Regions from separate parts of the Lysobacter sp. Hz25 genome, predicted to be linked through region 4. Evidence: riboswitches for the same ligand, from Rfam matches in the RefSeq annotation. Region 4 holds a riboswitch; each other region holds the start of a gene.

Region 1 (3,393 bases), 250 kb from region 4:
GCCCCCAGCACGGCACCGGCAGACGCCGGCGCAGGATCTCGAAGTTGTCGTCGGCGCGCGCCATGTGCGGGTCGATGTCGTTGGCGATCCAGCCGACCAGGCGGGCGCCGTCGGCCTGGATCGCGCGCGCGCTCAGACGCGCGTGGTTGATCGCGCCCAGGCGCAGGCCGACCACCAGCACCACCGGCAGGTCCAGCGCGCGCACCAGGTCGATCTGGTCGAGCGTGGCGCTGATCGGCGCGGCCCAACCGCCGACGCCTTCGACCACCACCGTGTCCGACTGCGCCGCCAAGCGCGCATGCGCGGCGAGGATCGTCGCCAGCGCGATCTCGACGCCGGCCTGCGCGGCGGCGAGTTCCGGCGCCAACGGCTGCGGCAAGGCATAGGGATTGACGTCGTCGTAGTGCGGTCTCGGCGCACTGGCCGCTTGCAACAGCAAGGCGTCCTCGTTGCGCCAACCCTCGGGCGTGCGTTCGCAACCGCTCGCCACCGGCTTCATGCCGACCGCGCGCAGCCCGCGCGCGCGCAAGGCGTGCAACAAGCTCGCGCTGGCCACCGACTTGCCGATGCCGGTGTCGGTGCCGGTGACGAATACGCCGCGCGGAAACACCGCGGGCGCGGCCGTTGGTCGGGAGCCGGCCTCCACCGGGGGCTGGGTGTGACTCATCTCGCGCTTTTCCCTGGGGCGTGGAGTCCACCATGGTAGTGGCGGCGGATGCCGCTGTTACACTCCGATGATGTTTAAAACCTCCGCACTATCGGGCGACAAGCCCGAGCAATACGCGCAGCTGCTCGCCCAGGCGCGCGGTTTGCTCGACGGCGAACGCGACCGTATCGCCAATGCCGCCAACCTGTCGGCGTTGGTCAGCCATGCCCTGCCGGAACTCAACTGGGTCGGCTTCTATTTCTACGACGGCGAAGAACTCGTGGTCGGCCCGTTCCAGGGCTTGCCGGCGTGCGTGCGCATTCCGCTCGACAAGGGCGTGTGCGGCGCGGCCGCCTCGACCCGCCAGACCCAACGCGTCGCCGACGTGCACGCCTTCCCCGGCCACATCGCCTGCGATGCCGCCTCGCGTTCGGAAGTGGTGGTGCCGCTGGTCCACGGCGATTCCCTGATCGGCGTGTTCGACCTCGACAGCCCGGTCCCGGACCGCTTCGATGCCGACGACCAGGCCGGCCTGGAAGCGCTGGCGCGGGTGTACGTGGAGGCGCTGGCATGACCGCGCCGAAGATGCGCAACATCGGCCCCAAGAGCGCGGCCTGGCTGCGCCAGGTCGGCCTGCGCACGCACGAGGACATTTCCGCGATCGGCACGGTCGAGGCCTTCATGCGCGTCAAGCGCGCCGGCTTCAAGCCGACGCTCAACCTGCTGTACGCGATCGAAGGCGCGCTGCTGGACTGCCATTGGCAGGAGATCAGCGACGAGCGCCGGCAACAGCTGATCCAGGCCGCCGAAGCCGCGACCGCGCTGCTGCCGCCGCCGCGCAACAAGCCGGCCGCCGCGCCGGTGCACACCACCGTGCACGCCGAAGAACGCCACGACGCGTTCGAGGCCGGCGGTCTGGACGGCACCGGCCTGGACGACGACGACCGCCCCGGCGGCCACGACGAGGACGACGGGCGCGACTGAGCCCGTCGGCGCCGCTGCGCCCCTCCGGCCGGCCGCTCCGCCCGTCCGCGGCTTTGGCCCCGGGCGCCGGCTTCGCGTAGACTGCGCACCGCTTCAAGGTGACCCGGCGGCTTTCTCCATCGCCGGGTTGAAACGGGAAGCCGGTGACGCGCCCTCTCCTGCGGGAAGATCGGCGCCAGTCCGGCACTGCCCCCGCAACGGTAAGCAAGACAGATCGCGGCAACCGCCACTGTGCTCGGCACGGGAAGGCGCCGCGATCGGCCGCCCGACCCCGCGTCGGCGCTGCGCTTGCGAGTCCGGAGACCGGCCTTGAGGCGCCACAGGTTGCGATGCGGAGGGCGTCGCGGCGGCTGCTATCCGGCTGTCTGCACGGCCCGCTGCCTCCTCGCAACCGTCTTCCGCCGTCGTCGTCGCGCGCCCCCGGGTGCGCGCGCTGGAGCTTTACCCATGTCCGCCCCGAACACGTACGCCCTGAATCTGTCGCTCGCCATCGCCTGTGCGCTGGCGCTGCCCACCGCCGCCCTCGCCGCTCCGGCCGGCGACGCCACCGACCTCGACGAGGTGGTGGTCACCGCCAACCGCACCGCGGTCAGCGTCAACGACACCCTGACCCCGGTCGACGTGCTCGACCGCGAGACCATCCAGCGCAGCCAGGCGCGCGACCTCAACGACCTGCTGCGCGGCCGCGCCGGCATCACCATTTCCAACCAGGGCGGCGCCGGCAAGCTCACCACCCTGTTCCTGCGCGGCAGCGAGTCCGACCACGTGTTGGTGCTGGTCGACGGCATCCGCGTCGGCTCGCCGACCTCGGGCCTGGCCGCGCTGCAGGACCTGCCGCTGGCACTGATCGACCGCATCGAGATCGTGCGCGGCCCGCGTTCGAGCCTGTACGGCGCCGACGCCATCGGCGGCGTGATCCAGGTGTTCACCCGCCGCGAGAAGCAGGGCTTCGCGCCGCGCGTGCACATCGGCGGCGGCAGCAACGACAGCCTCGAATTCGGCACCGGCTTCGGCGGCCGCAGCGAGCGCGGCTGGTTCGGCGCCGACTACAGCTTCCGCAAGACCGAGGGCATCAACGCCTGCCGCGGCGCCGGCTTCCCGGTGTTCGCCGGCTGCTTCACCGACGAACCCGACCGCGACGGTTACGAAAACCACGCCCTGTCGCTGCGCGGCGGCCTCGAGTTCAACGAGCAGTGGAGCATCGAAGGCCAGGCGCTGCGCGCCGAAGGCGAAAACGATTACGACGGCAGCTTCGTCAACCGCTCCGAGACCGTGCAGCAGGTGATCGGCGGCAAGCTGCAATGGCGTCCGTCGGAAACCGTCCACCTACAGTTGCTGGCCGGCCGCAACGTCGACAGCTCGGATAATTTCCTCGGCGAAGTACCGATGGGGTTCTTCAAGACCGATCGCGACAGTGCGACCTTGCAGGGCGACTTCACCCTGGCCGAAGGCCACGTGCTGACCGCGGGCTTCGATTGGTTGCGCGACCGTGTCGACAGCGACACCGTGTACGACGAAAGCGAGCGCGACAACAAGGCCGGCTTCGTCCAGTACCAGGGCCGCTTCGGCGCGCAGTCGTTCGAGGCCAGCCTGCGCCGCGACGATAACGAACAGTTCGGCGGCCACACCACCGGCGGCGCGGCCTGGGGCCTGAACTTCGCCGAGCGCTGGCGCGTCACCGTCGGCTACGGCACCGCGTTCAAGGCGCCGACCTTCAACGAGCTGTATTACCCGTTCTTCGGCAACGCGACCCTGCGCCCGGA
Region 2 (3,393 bases), 2.7 Mb from region 4:
TGCGGCGGTCGGCATCGATGCGCGCGCTCTGCCGCGCACGCCGCGGCAGGAATTTGTCGCGGCTGGCGCTGCGGCTGTCGTTGCGCGGGTCCAGCCAGGTCGCGCTGGCGCGCAGGTCCCAATCGGCCAGGCGGGTGTCGAACGCCGCTTCCAGGCCGCGGATGCGCGCGCGGTCGACGTTGCCGGGCAAGCCGATCGAGGAATCGAACGCGATCAAGTCGTCGATGTCGCTCTCGTAAGCATTGAGCGACCACACGTGCTGGCGGCGCTCGCCGTGGGTGCCGCGCAGGCCGATTTCGACGCTGCGCGAGGTTTCCGGCGACAAGCCGGCATTGCCGTAGCCCGGGTAGTACAACTCGTTGAAGGTCGGTGCCTTGAACGCGGTGCCGTAGCTCGCGGTCAAACGCAGCGCCTCGCTGAGGTTCCAACCCCACAGCAGGCTGCCCGTGGTCTCGCCGCCGAACTGGCTGTCGTCGTCGCGGCGCAGGCTGGCCTGCAGCGCATGCGCGCCGAAACTCTGCTGCCACTGGCCGAAGGCACCGCGCAGGATGCGGGCGTCGCGGGCATAGCGGGTATTGCTGTCGATGCGGTCGCGCTGCCAGTCGAACCCGAGCGTGAGCAGGCCGCTGCCGATGCCGATGTCGCCCTGCACCGAGCCGAGCTGGCGCCGGGTCTCGAAGGTGCTGGAGTATTTGCCGTTCTTGTAAGTGTCGCTGAGGTCTTCGCTGCGGCCGGCGCTGGCGCTGAGGCTGACGCGCTCGCTGGGCCGGTAGCGCAGCTTGGCGCCGGCGACCTGCTGCACGCCGTCGGCCTCGTTGTTCTGGCTGCCGTCGTACTCGTTATGGTTTTTGGTGCGGAACAAGCGCGCTTCGGCGTCCCATTGCTCGTTGAAGCGGTAGCCGCCCTGCAGGGTCAGCGAATCGTTGCGATAGCCGTCGCGGTCCGGCGAGTTGGTGAAACAACCCGCGCCGCCCGGCGAGGGCTTGCCGCGGCAGGCGTTGATGCCGTCGGTGTCTTCGTGGGCGGCGTTGATCGAATACCAGCCGCGTTCGCCCTTGCCGGCGACGCCGGCGGTCGCGCGATGGGTGGCGTAGCTGCCGACCGAGGCGCTGAAGCTCGGCACGAACGCGCCCTGCGGCCGCCGGGTGAATATCTGGATGACGCCGCCGATGGCTTCGGAGCCGTACAGGCTGGAGAACGGGCCGCGCACGATCTCGACGCGTTCGATCTGCTCGACCGGAATGTCCTGCAGCGAGGCGCCGCCGCTGGTCGCCGAACCGATCTTGACCCCGTCGATCAGCACCAGCACGTGGTCGGACTCGCTGCCGCGCAGGAACAGCGACGTCGCCTTGCCCGGGCCGCCGTTATTGGCCAAGGAAGCGCCCGGCGTGCCGCGCAACAGTTCCGGCAACGACGACGGCTGCAGGCGTTCGATCTGCGCGCGATCGATCACGGTCACCGCGGCGAGCGTGGCGTCCTGGGTCTGGGCGGTGCGGCTCGCGGTGACCACGATCTGGTCGAGATCGACTGCGGGCGCGGCCAGTGCGGCGGCGGCGAATGCGGAACCGGCGAATACGAAAGCGCAGCGCGCGGGAATGCGCGCAAGGCGCGGAACAGCGGAAAAACGGAACGTCACAGTCGGCTCTCCATGGCCGCGCCTCACCCGCGCGGTCTAGACCAGGTCGTGACAGGGGGATGGCGGAACGGAGAGACGGCGCGCGCGCCGATGCCCCGAGACATGGCCCTCCGCCTGTCGGTTCGCGCTCCGGGCCGGTCTCCGGGCTTGCGAGTGGAGGCGGTCCGAGATCGGACCGGGTCTCCCGTACCGCGCCTTCCCGTGTCGGAACACAGTGGCGTCGTGCGGTGCGTGTACTCGCTTACCGTTGCGGGGGCAGCTCCGGATTGACCGACCTGGCGAACGCCAGAAGCGGGGACCGGATTCCCGTTTCAATCGCCGATTGTGTGTCGGCGATCACCTTGAGCGCGCGCATCTTAGCAGTCGAGCGCGGTCGGGACGCCACGGGAATTCATGCGAGGGCGCTTGAAGTCTCTGGATTGCGGCCAGGGCGCCCCTCGCCGGGCTTAGCCCCCGGATCGTCATCCCCGCGCAGGCGGGGGTGAATGGATGCGCGTGCGAGCCACTGGCTCGCGCATCCATGAACGCCTGGGCGCGCTGCGCGCCTCGCCGGGCCCGCAGAGACTTCAAGCGTTCTCGCACGAAAACCCGGTGGATCCCCGCCTTCGCGGGGATGACGACCCGGGGGGAATGACAGCTTGCTAGAGATGAAGGCTTAACGGGGATGAGGGCCAGAAAGCGCCAAGCGGGCCAGGCGCAGCGGCCATCGGCCCACCCCCAGATTCCGCAAAGAGTGTGCCATTACCACTTTTCTACTACTTGCGTTAGGCAGAATTTGGCCGCTTCATTGACCGGTTGTTACGTTCGTGTTAAATCCGAATGACATCGCTGTCATCCCCATCAAGGAGTCGTCATGCACGTCCGCCGCACCTTCGCCGGTTCACGTCACCCTCTGGCCCTCGGCCTCCTGGTAGCGCTCGCCGCGCCGGTCTACGCGCAGGACGCGCCGCAAAGCGATCCCAAGACCCTGGACCAGGTCATCGTCACCGGCACCCGCGTCAGCGACCGCACCGTCGCAGAGTCCACCGCGCCGATCGACATCATCACCCCGGAGACCCTGGAAGCCACCGGCACCGTCGAGCTGGCCACCGCACTGTCGCGCGCCCTGCCCTCGCTCAACTTCCCGCGCCCGGCCATCACCGACGGCACCGACGCGGTGCGCCCGGCGCAGCTCCGCGGCCTCGCCCCCGACCAGGTGCTGGTGCTGGTCAACGGCAAGCGCCGCCACACCACCGCCCTGATCAACCTCAACGGCAGCCAGGGCCGCGGCTCCTCGCCGGTCGATCTCAACGCGATTCCGATCGCCGCGATCGAACGCGTCGAAGTGCTGCGCGACGGCGCCTCGGCCCAGTACGGCTCCGACGCCATCGCCGGCGTCATCAACGTCGTGCTTAAGGGCAACAAGCCGGGCACCGGCAGCATCGCCGCGCGCTACGGCCAGTACAGCGCCGGCGACGGCAAGCAGTACCAGTTGTCCGGCGACACCGGCATCAAGCTCGGCGAGAACGGCTGGCTGCACTTGGCCGCGCAAGGCGGGCACCAGGACCAGACCAATCGTGCACGCCCGTTCCAGGGCCGCGTCGAGCAGCGCTACGGCGATCCCGAGATCGACCAGGGCGCGTTCGCCTACAACGGCGAATACAGCCCGACCGATTACCTGAGCTTCTATTCGTTCGGCAGCTACAGCGAACGCGACGTGCTCTCCAACGGTTACTTCCGCTTCGCCGGCGACCCGCGCAACATCCCGACGATCTACC
Region 3 (3,393 bases), 840 kb from region 4:
GTGCTCATGCCGTGCAGAGCCTGCAGTTGTAGGAGCGACGTGAGTCGCGACCGCGGGACGCACAGAGACAACAATGCCGCCGTCGCTCATCGAAACGGCGTGCCATCGCCAGGGTAGGAACGGCGTCCTACTGGATTTCCTTCGGTCACGAGCCGCGACCACGCCGCAACGCTCTTGCCGCGCACTTATCAAGCAAGATCAAGATCAAACGCCAAAAGCTTCCGCCACTAAAGCGGCGGGTTACTTTCTTTTGTCATAAGCAACAAAAGAAAGATAACCAAAGAAAAATGCTTTTCTTTGAGTCAAGGGCCCGCACGAACGATGCCGACGCGGGGCTTTTTCATACGGGACATCCCTGTGCCGATGAAAAACGGCGCGCATCCCTGCGCGCCGCCCTCCGGGTCTCCATCGGTCTCGCCAGTGCATGGCTACGCCAAGCTCTAAATGGCAACGGCAACGACGAATCTCGCTCTAAGGGTAGGAGCGGCGTGAGCCGCGACCACGAACTGTGGATGGCGACGATACTTCGCAGGCAGTGTCAAATACCGGCCTCGGTCGTGGCTTTGGCCTTTGCTGTTGTTGTGCGACGTCTCGCACTAGCGAAGGTAATCGAAGACCCGGAGGGCGGCCTGCATGGATGCAGGCCGTTTTTCATCGGGACAGGGATGTCCCGTATGAAAAATCCCCGCGGAGGCATCGCTCGTGTGGGCCTGTGATTCAAAGCAAAAGCATTTTTCTTTGGTGACTTTCTTTTGTTGCTTTAGACAAAAGAAAGTTACCCGCCGCTTTAGTGGCGGAAGCTTTTGGCGTTTGATCCTGATCTTGGTCTTGCTTGATCGATACGCCGCGAGACCGAAGCAGCGCGGTCGCGGCTCGCGCCGCTCCTACCCTCAGAGCCCCCACCGCGATGCCACGGACACGAACCAACCCGCGCCACCGGCAACCCCCTCAGCGGCGTATCTCGAACCCCGGGTTCTCATTGAGCGAACCGTCCGCCTCCAGCACCGCGTAACGCTCGCCATCGGGATGGAACACCACCGGAATCGGCTCCAGGAACAGCGGCCGCCGAACGAAACGCAGTTCCCAGCGGAAATGCTCCAGGGTCGTCAACGCGTCCAGCTGCTCGCGGGTCAACCCTGCGCGCAAGGCCACGGCACTGGGCTGCTCGGTTCCGTTGCGTCGTTCGCGTTTGGTCATCGGGTGCCGCTCCTTCGAGAATGCCGCGTTGCGCTCACGCCATGATCTTGCAACGGCATGCGAATGTCACCCGCGCGGCCACTGCCCGTGGGATGCTTCAGCGCCGACGCTCGACGACGAACCGATCCACCGCCACCGATGCTCCCCATCGTGGCGATACGCCCATGCCGACCCGGATGCCCCCGTTCACAGCCGTCCCCGCCGCGCCAGTCATTTCGCCCGTATCGTTTCCAGGAATACACGCTGCCCATCACAGTATCGAGCGATGCCACGCGTTTCGCCTGAACCTCGCACACAGGCGAACGCGGCCGACATTGTGGGCGCCGTCGCGACCGACATGCGGCGCACGCGCGCTCCCACGCGGGCAAGTAAACATCGCGCATTGCTCGCCCTGCATTCCATTCGCCGCAGTGCGGTGTGGTGCCGAGTCGTCACACATCCACGCAGCAACAAGATGAATGCGGCGTTCGAATCAATCCGACCACGCCGTCGTGCGAACGAGCGCGCAGCTTTGCGCAGCGCAGCTTGTCCGCTTTCGATCCGGCGCCTACACTCCGCCGGCCACAGGTGTCCTGCCGCCGTACCGGCGAGCAGGGTGAAACGGGAAGCCGGTGCGAGTCGTCAGACTCCATTCCGGCGCTGCCCCCGCAACGGTAGGCGAGAACACCCGACTCAATACCACTGCGATCTCGCGGGAAGGTGTCGGGGTGATGCGGATCGCTCCGCATCGCTCGCAAGCCCGGAGACCGGCCAGTGGCGGGCATCGCATGCGATGTCGTCCTCGGGTGTTGCGGTGGGCAACCGGACGGGCTGGCTCGACGCGATGTCCGTTGCGTGGAACCGACTTGTCTTGCTCCGCAATCCCCGTCACGCGGGTGAGCGACACGGAGCCGAAACAATGAACGATATGAATCGCGTCGCGACCGAAGTCGCGACGGTCAAGCTGCTGATCGACGGCGCATTCGTCGAATCCCGATCCGAACAATGGCGCGATGTCGTCAACCCCGCCACGCAGGCGGTGCTGGCGCGGGTGCCGTTCGCGACCGCGGACGAAGTCGACGCCGCGGTACGTTCGGCGCACCAGGCCTTCAAGAGCTGGCGCAAGACCCCGATCGGCGCGCGCGCGCGCATCTTCCTCAAGTACCAGCAACTGATCCGCGAGCACATGGGCGAGCTCGCCGCGATCCTCACCGCCGAACAAGGCAAGACCCTGGCCGACGCCGAAGGCGACGTATTCCGCGGCCTGGAAGTGGTCGAGCACGCAGCGGCGATCGGCAACCTGCAACTCGGCGAGTTGGCCAACAACGTCGCCGGCGGCGTCGACACCTACACCCTGTTGCAACCGCTCGGCGTCTGCGCCGGCATCACCCCGTTCAACTTCCCGGCGATGATTCCGCTGTGGATGTTCCCGATGGCCATCGCCACCGGCAACACCTTCGTGCTCAAGCCGTCCGAACAGGACCCGCTGGTGACGATGCGCCTGGTCGAGCTGGCGCTGCAGGCTGGCGTGCCCAAGGGCGTGCTCAACGTCGTCCACGGCGGCGAAGACGTGGTCAATGCGATCTGCGACCACCCCGACATCAAGGCGGTGTCCTTCGTCGGCTCGACCAAGGTCGGCACCCATGTCTACCACCGCGCTTCGCTGGCGGGCAAGCGCGTGCAGTGCATGATGGGCGCGAAGAATCACGCGGTGGTGCTGCCCGACGCCAACAAGGAGCAAACCCTCAACGCCCTCGCCGGCGCCGCGTTCGGCGCCGCCGGCCAACGCTGCATGGCCGCCTCCACCGCGGTGCTGGTCGGCGAAGCGCAGGCCTGGATCCCCGAGCTGGTCGCCAAGGCGCGCACGCTCAAGGTCAATGCCGGCACCGAGCCCGGCACCGATGTCGGCCCGGTAATTTCCTGCGCCGCGCGCGAACGCGTCGAAAGCCTGATCGCCTCCGGCGTCGAGCAAGGCGCACGGCTCGAACTCGACGGCCGCAAGCCGTCCGTGCCGGGTTTCGAGCGCGGCAACTTCGTCGGCCCGACCATCTTCTCCGGGGTCGAGCCCGGCATGCGCATCTACGACGAAGAGATCTTCGGCCCGGTACTGATCGTGCTCGCCGCCGCCACCCTGGAAGCCGCAATCGAGCTGATCAACGCCAATCCCAACGGCAACGGCACCGCTCTGTTCACCCAGTCCGGCGCGGCCGCGCGCCG
Region 4 (3,393 bases):
TTGTCGAGCAAGTCGCGCATCTCGGTCTCGATGGGCACGCGCGGCGAGTGGATGTCGTAGACGCCCGGGCCGATGCCGTTCGGATAGCGATAGCGCACGAACGCGTCCAGCAGCTCCATGCGCGAACGCGAGGTTTCGATCGAGATCACGTCGGCGTCGAGCGCGGCCACCGCCTCGATGATGTCGTTGAACTCGGCGTAGCACATGTGGGTGTGGATCTGGGTCGCGTCGCCGACGCCGCTGGCGGCGAGGCGGAAGCTTTCCCCGGCCCAGGCCAGGTAGGCCGGCCAGTCGGCGCGGCGCAGCGGCAGGCCTTCGCGCAGGGCCGGTTCGTCGATCTGGACGATGGCGATGCCGGCCGCTTCCAGGTCCAGCACTTCCTGGCGCAGGGCCAGGGCGATCTGGCGGCAGCTGTCGGCGCGCGGTTGGTCGTCGCGGACGAAGGACCACTGCAGGATCGTCACCGGTCCGGTCAGCATGCCTTTGACCGGCCGCTGGGTTTGCGCCTGCGCGTAACGGGTCCAGTCGACGGTCATCGCCTGCGGCCGGACCACGTCGCCGAACAGCACCGGCGGCTTGACGCAACGCGAGCCGTAGCTCTGCACCCAGCCGTGGGCGGTGAAGGCGAAACCGTCGAGCTGCTCGCCGAAGTACTCGACCATGTCGTTGCGTTCGAACTCGCCGTGCACCAGCACGTCGATGCCCAGCGCTTCCTGCTCGCGCAGGCACAGCTTGGTCTCGTTCTCCAGGAAGGTCCGGTAGGCTGCGTCGTCGATCTTGCCGGCCTTGTGCTCGGCGCGCGCGCGTCGCACTTCGGCGGTCTGCGGGAACGAGCCGATGGTGGTGGTCGGGAACAGCGGCAGGCCGAGACGCTGCGCCTGCACCTTCGCGCGTTGCGGGTAGGGCGAGGCGCGCCGGGTCATGGCCGGTTCGACCGCGGCCAAGCGCTTGCGCACCTCGGCATTGCGCAGCAACGGCGAGGCCAGGCGCGCAGCGCGCGCGCTGGCGGCGGTGGCGAGGTCGCGGTTGGCGTCGGCGCTGCCGGTGAGGGCATCGGCGAGCAGGCGCAGTTCCTCGATCTTCTGCCGCGCATAGGCCATCCAGTGACGCAGCGGTGCGGGCAGCTTGCGTTCCAGTTCCAGGTCGGTCGGCACGTGCAACAGCGAGCACGACGGCGCCAGCCATTGCGCGCGATCGCCGGCGCGGCGGGCCAGGCTCAGTGCGGCGTCGAGATCGGCGCGCCAGATGTTGCGGCCGTCGACCACGCCGAGACTGAGCACGCGGTCGTCCGGCAACAGCGGCAGCACGCTTTCCAACTGCTGCGGCGCGCGCACCAGGTCGACGTGCAGGCCTTGCACCGGCAGGCGCGCGGCGAGGGCGGCGTTGTCGCCGAGGCCGCCGAAGTAGGTCGTCAGCAGGCGCTGCGGCGCGTCGGCTTCGGCCAGGGCCGCATAAGCGCGGCGATAGGCGTCGCGGTCGTCGTCGTCGAGGTCGAGCACCAGGGCCGGCTCATCGAGTTGGACCCAGTCGGCACCCGCCGCCTTGAGCTTGCCGAGCAATTCGGCATAGGCCGGCAGCAGGGCATCGAGCAACTCGCGCGGGTCGCCGCCGTCGCTGCGCTTGCCGAGCTTGAGGAAGGACACCGGGCCGAGCAGCACCGGCCGCGCCTGGATGCCGAGCGCGCGCGCCTGGGCCAGTTCGGCCAGGGGCTTGTCGCCGCGCAGCACGAAACGCTGATCGCGTTCGAACTGAGGCACCAGATAGTGGTAGTTAGTGTCGAACCACTTGGTCATCTCCAGCGCGTGCAGGTCGCGACGGCCGTCCTGCAGGCCGCGGGCGAGGGCGAAGTACCCGGTCAGCGGGTTTTCCTCGTAGACCTCGCGGTACGGCGCGGGGATCGCGTCGAACAGAACGGCGGTATCGAGGACGTGGTCGTAAAGGGAGAAATCGTTGCACGGCACGACGTCGGCGCCGGCCTGCCGCGCCAGTTGCCAATGGCGTTCGCGCAGGCCGTGGGCGGTGTCGTGCAGCGCCTGGGCCGGCGTGTCGCCTTTCCAGAACGATTCGAGGGCCAGCTTGAGCTCGCGCCGCGCGCCTATGCGCGGGAAGCCGAGATGGGTGACGCTGATCATGATGATTACCTGCGATGCGTGGGCATGGCGCAGGGCAACGAAGGAGACCACGGCTGCGCCGGCCCGACGCTCGCGCGCCCGGCTTCGCCGCAACCCTTGGTGTCGACCTTCGCCCCCGCGGGCGAACCGGCGCGCACGATGCGGCCCGCGCCGGGACGGGCCCGGACGCAGCGCCGACGCCTTGCGGGCCGGAGTCGGACGGAAGGCGAGCCTTCCGGTCATGGCAGGTCTTCGGGCTTGGGGCATGGAGCACGAGGCGCCTCCTACTGTCCGTCGCTTCCCGGGATCGCTCCCAGTGCCTGACGAAGTTCGTTCCCTATACCGCTGCGGGGCAGCTCCGGAATTGGACGTGGCGTCCGCACCGGATTCCCTCTAACCGCCGCCGGTGCGAACCGGTGGCGATTTGTCACATCGCTTCATCTGCATGAAGCGATGTTCACCATCACGCCGCCAAGCTACGCAACGCGACCGGCGAAGTCAATCGCCGCGATCGCGATGCGTGGACCCGGTTTGCGATTTGTGGCCGCAGCCGGCGACGGCGCCGCGGCCGGGGTTTCCCCGGCTGCCGTTCATGCGCCGCCGACGATGATGTCGGCACGCTGACGGGCGCGAACGCCATGACCTCCTGCCGTTGAGCTTGGTGGGCCCTGGGGCTAACGTTGGTGCTGTGGCGACGATGCGCGGCGCGGGTCCAGGACGGCCCGCGCGATCCCGACTCCGATGGGTGGAACATGCTTTTCAGAAGGACGTTTGCGCTGACCTTGTGCCTGCTCGGACTGGCGGCTTGCGGGAGGGATTCCGCCGCGCCGCCGCCGGCCCGGTCCGAGCCGGTCACCATGGGCAGCCAGAACGAGTCGCCCAAGGTCGCCGCCGCGGACGCGTCGAGCGAGACCGACATCCTGCAAGGCACCTACTGGCCGCCGGCCAAGCTCGACGGCGGCGTGGCCAAGATCAGCTGCGAATACGACTACCCGCGTTTCGGCGACGGAAAACCGCTGACCGCGCTGGACTTCTTCAGCCTGGTCGACGCCTTGTCGCCGTGCCAGGCCAGCGGCGTGGTGCGCCTGCATTACCAGGGCAAGATCGGCGCCGGCTTCACCGCGCTGGTGCAGCGCGTCGCCGCCATGGCCACGCGCATGGAAATCCAGACCCGCATCCTCGACATCGACTCCAGCGGCGGCCACGTCGAGGAAGCGATCCGCGCCGGCGACTCGATCGCCGAGTCGGGCTGGGCGATCTGGGTGCGCGAGGATTCGGTCTG

The links. Region 4 has a riboswitch for cobalamin ahead of metE (5-methyltetrahydropteroyltriglutamate--homocysteine S-methyltransferase). Riboswitches for the same ligand answer to the same signal wherever they lie in the genome.
Region 1: linked by a shared signal. The riboswitch ahead of btuB (TonB-dependent vitamin B12 receptor) and the one ahead of metE (5-methyltetrahydropteroyltriglutamate--homocysteine S-methyltransferase) in region 4 are both predicted to bind cobalamin.
Region 2: linked by a shared signal. The riboswitch ahead of btuB (TonB-dependent vitamin B12 receptor) and the one ahead of metE (5-methyltetrahydropteroyltriglutamate--homocysteine S-methyltransferase) in region 4 are both predicted to bind cobalamin.
Region 3: linked by a shared signal. The riboswitch ahead of ACKN61_RS15970 (CoA-acylating methylmalonate-semialdehyde dehydrogenase) and the one ahead of metE (5-methyltetrahydropteroyltriglutamate--homocysteine S-methyltransferase) in region 4 are both predicted to bind cobalamin.

What each region holds. Positions count from the first base shown of each region.
Region 1 covers NZ_CP175666.1:4,977,793-4,981,185, forward strand. The annotation lists gene bioD (dethiobiotin synthase) at 1-667, opposite strand, end outside; gene ACKN61_RS20500 (GAF domain-containing protein) at 738-1,220, shown strand; gene ACKN61_RS20505 (TfoX/Sxy family protein) at 1,217-1,630, shown strand; cobalamin riboswitch at 1,710-1,957, shown strand; gene btuB (TonB-dependent vitamin B12 receptor) at 2,078-3,393, shown strand, end outside.
Region 2 covers NZ_CP175666.1:1,398,190-1,401,582, reverse strand. The annotation lists gene btuB (TonB-dependent vitamin B12 receptor) at 1-1,597, opposite strand, end outside; cobalamin riboswitch at 1,751-1,995, opposite strand; gene ACKN61_RS05830 (TonB-dependent receptor plug domain-containing protein) at 2,490-3,393, shown strand, end outside.
Region 3 covers NZ_CP175666.1:3,889,718-3,893,110, forward strand. The annotation lists gene ACKN61_RS15965 (hypothetical protein) at 949-1,197, opposite strand; cobalamin riboswitch at 1,746-1,967, shown strand; gene ACKN61_RS15970 (CoA-acylating methylmalonate-semialdehyde dehydrogenase) at 2,105-3,393, shown strand, end outside.
Region 4 covers NZ_CP175666.1:4,727,353-4,730,745, reverse strand. The annotation lists gene metE (5-methyltetrahydropteroyltriglutamate--homocysteine S-methyltransferase) at 1-2,132, opposite strand, end outside; cobalamin riboswitch at 2,337-2,544, opposite strand; gene ACKN61_RS19445 (hypothetical protein) at 2,565-2,735, shown strand; gene ACKN61_RS19440 (hypothetical protein) at 2,969-3,393, shown strand, end outside.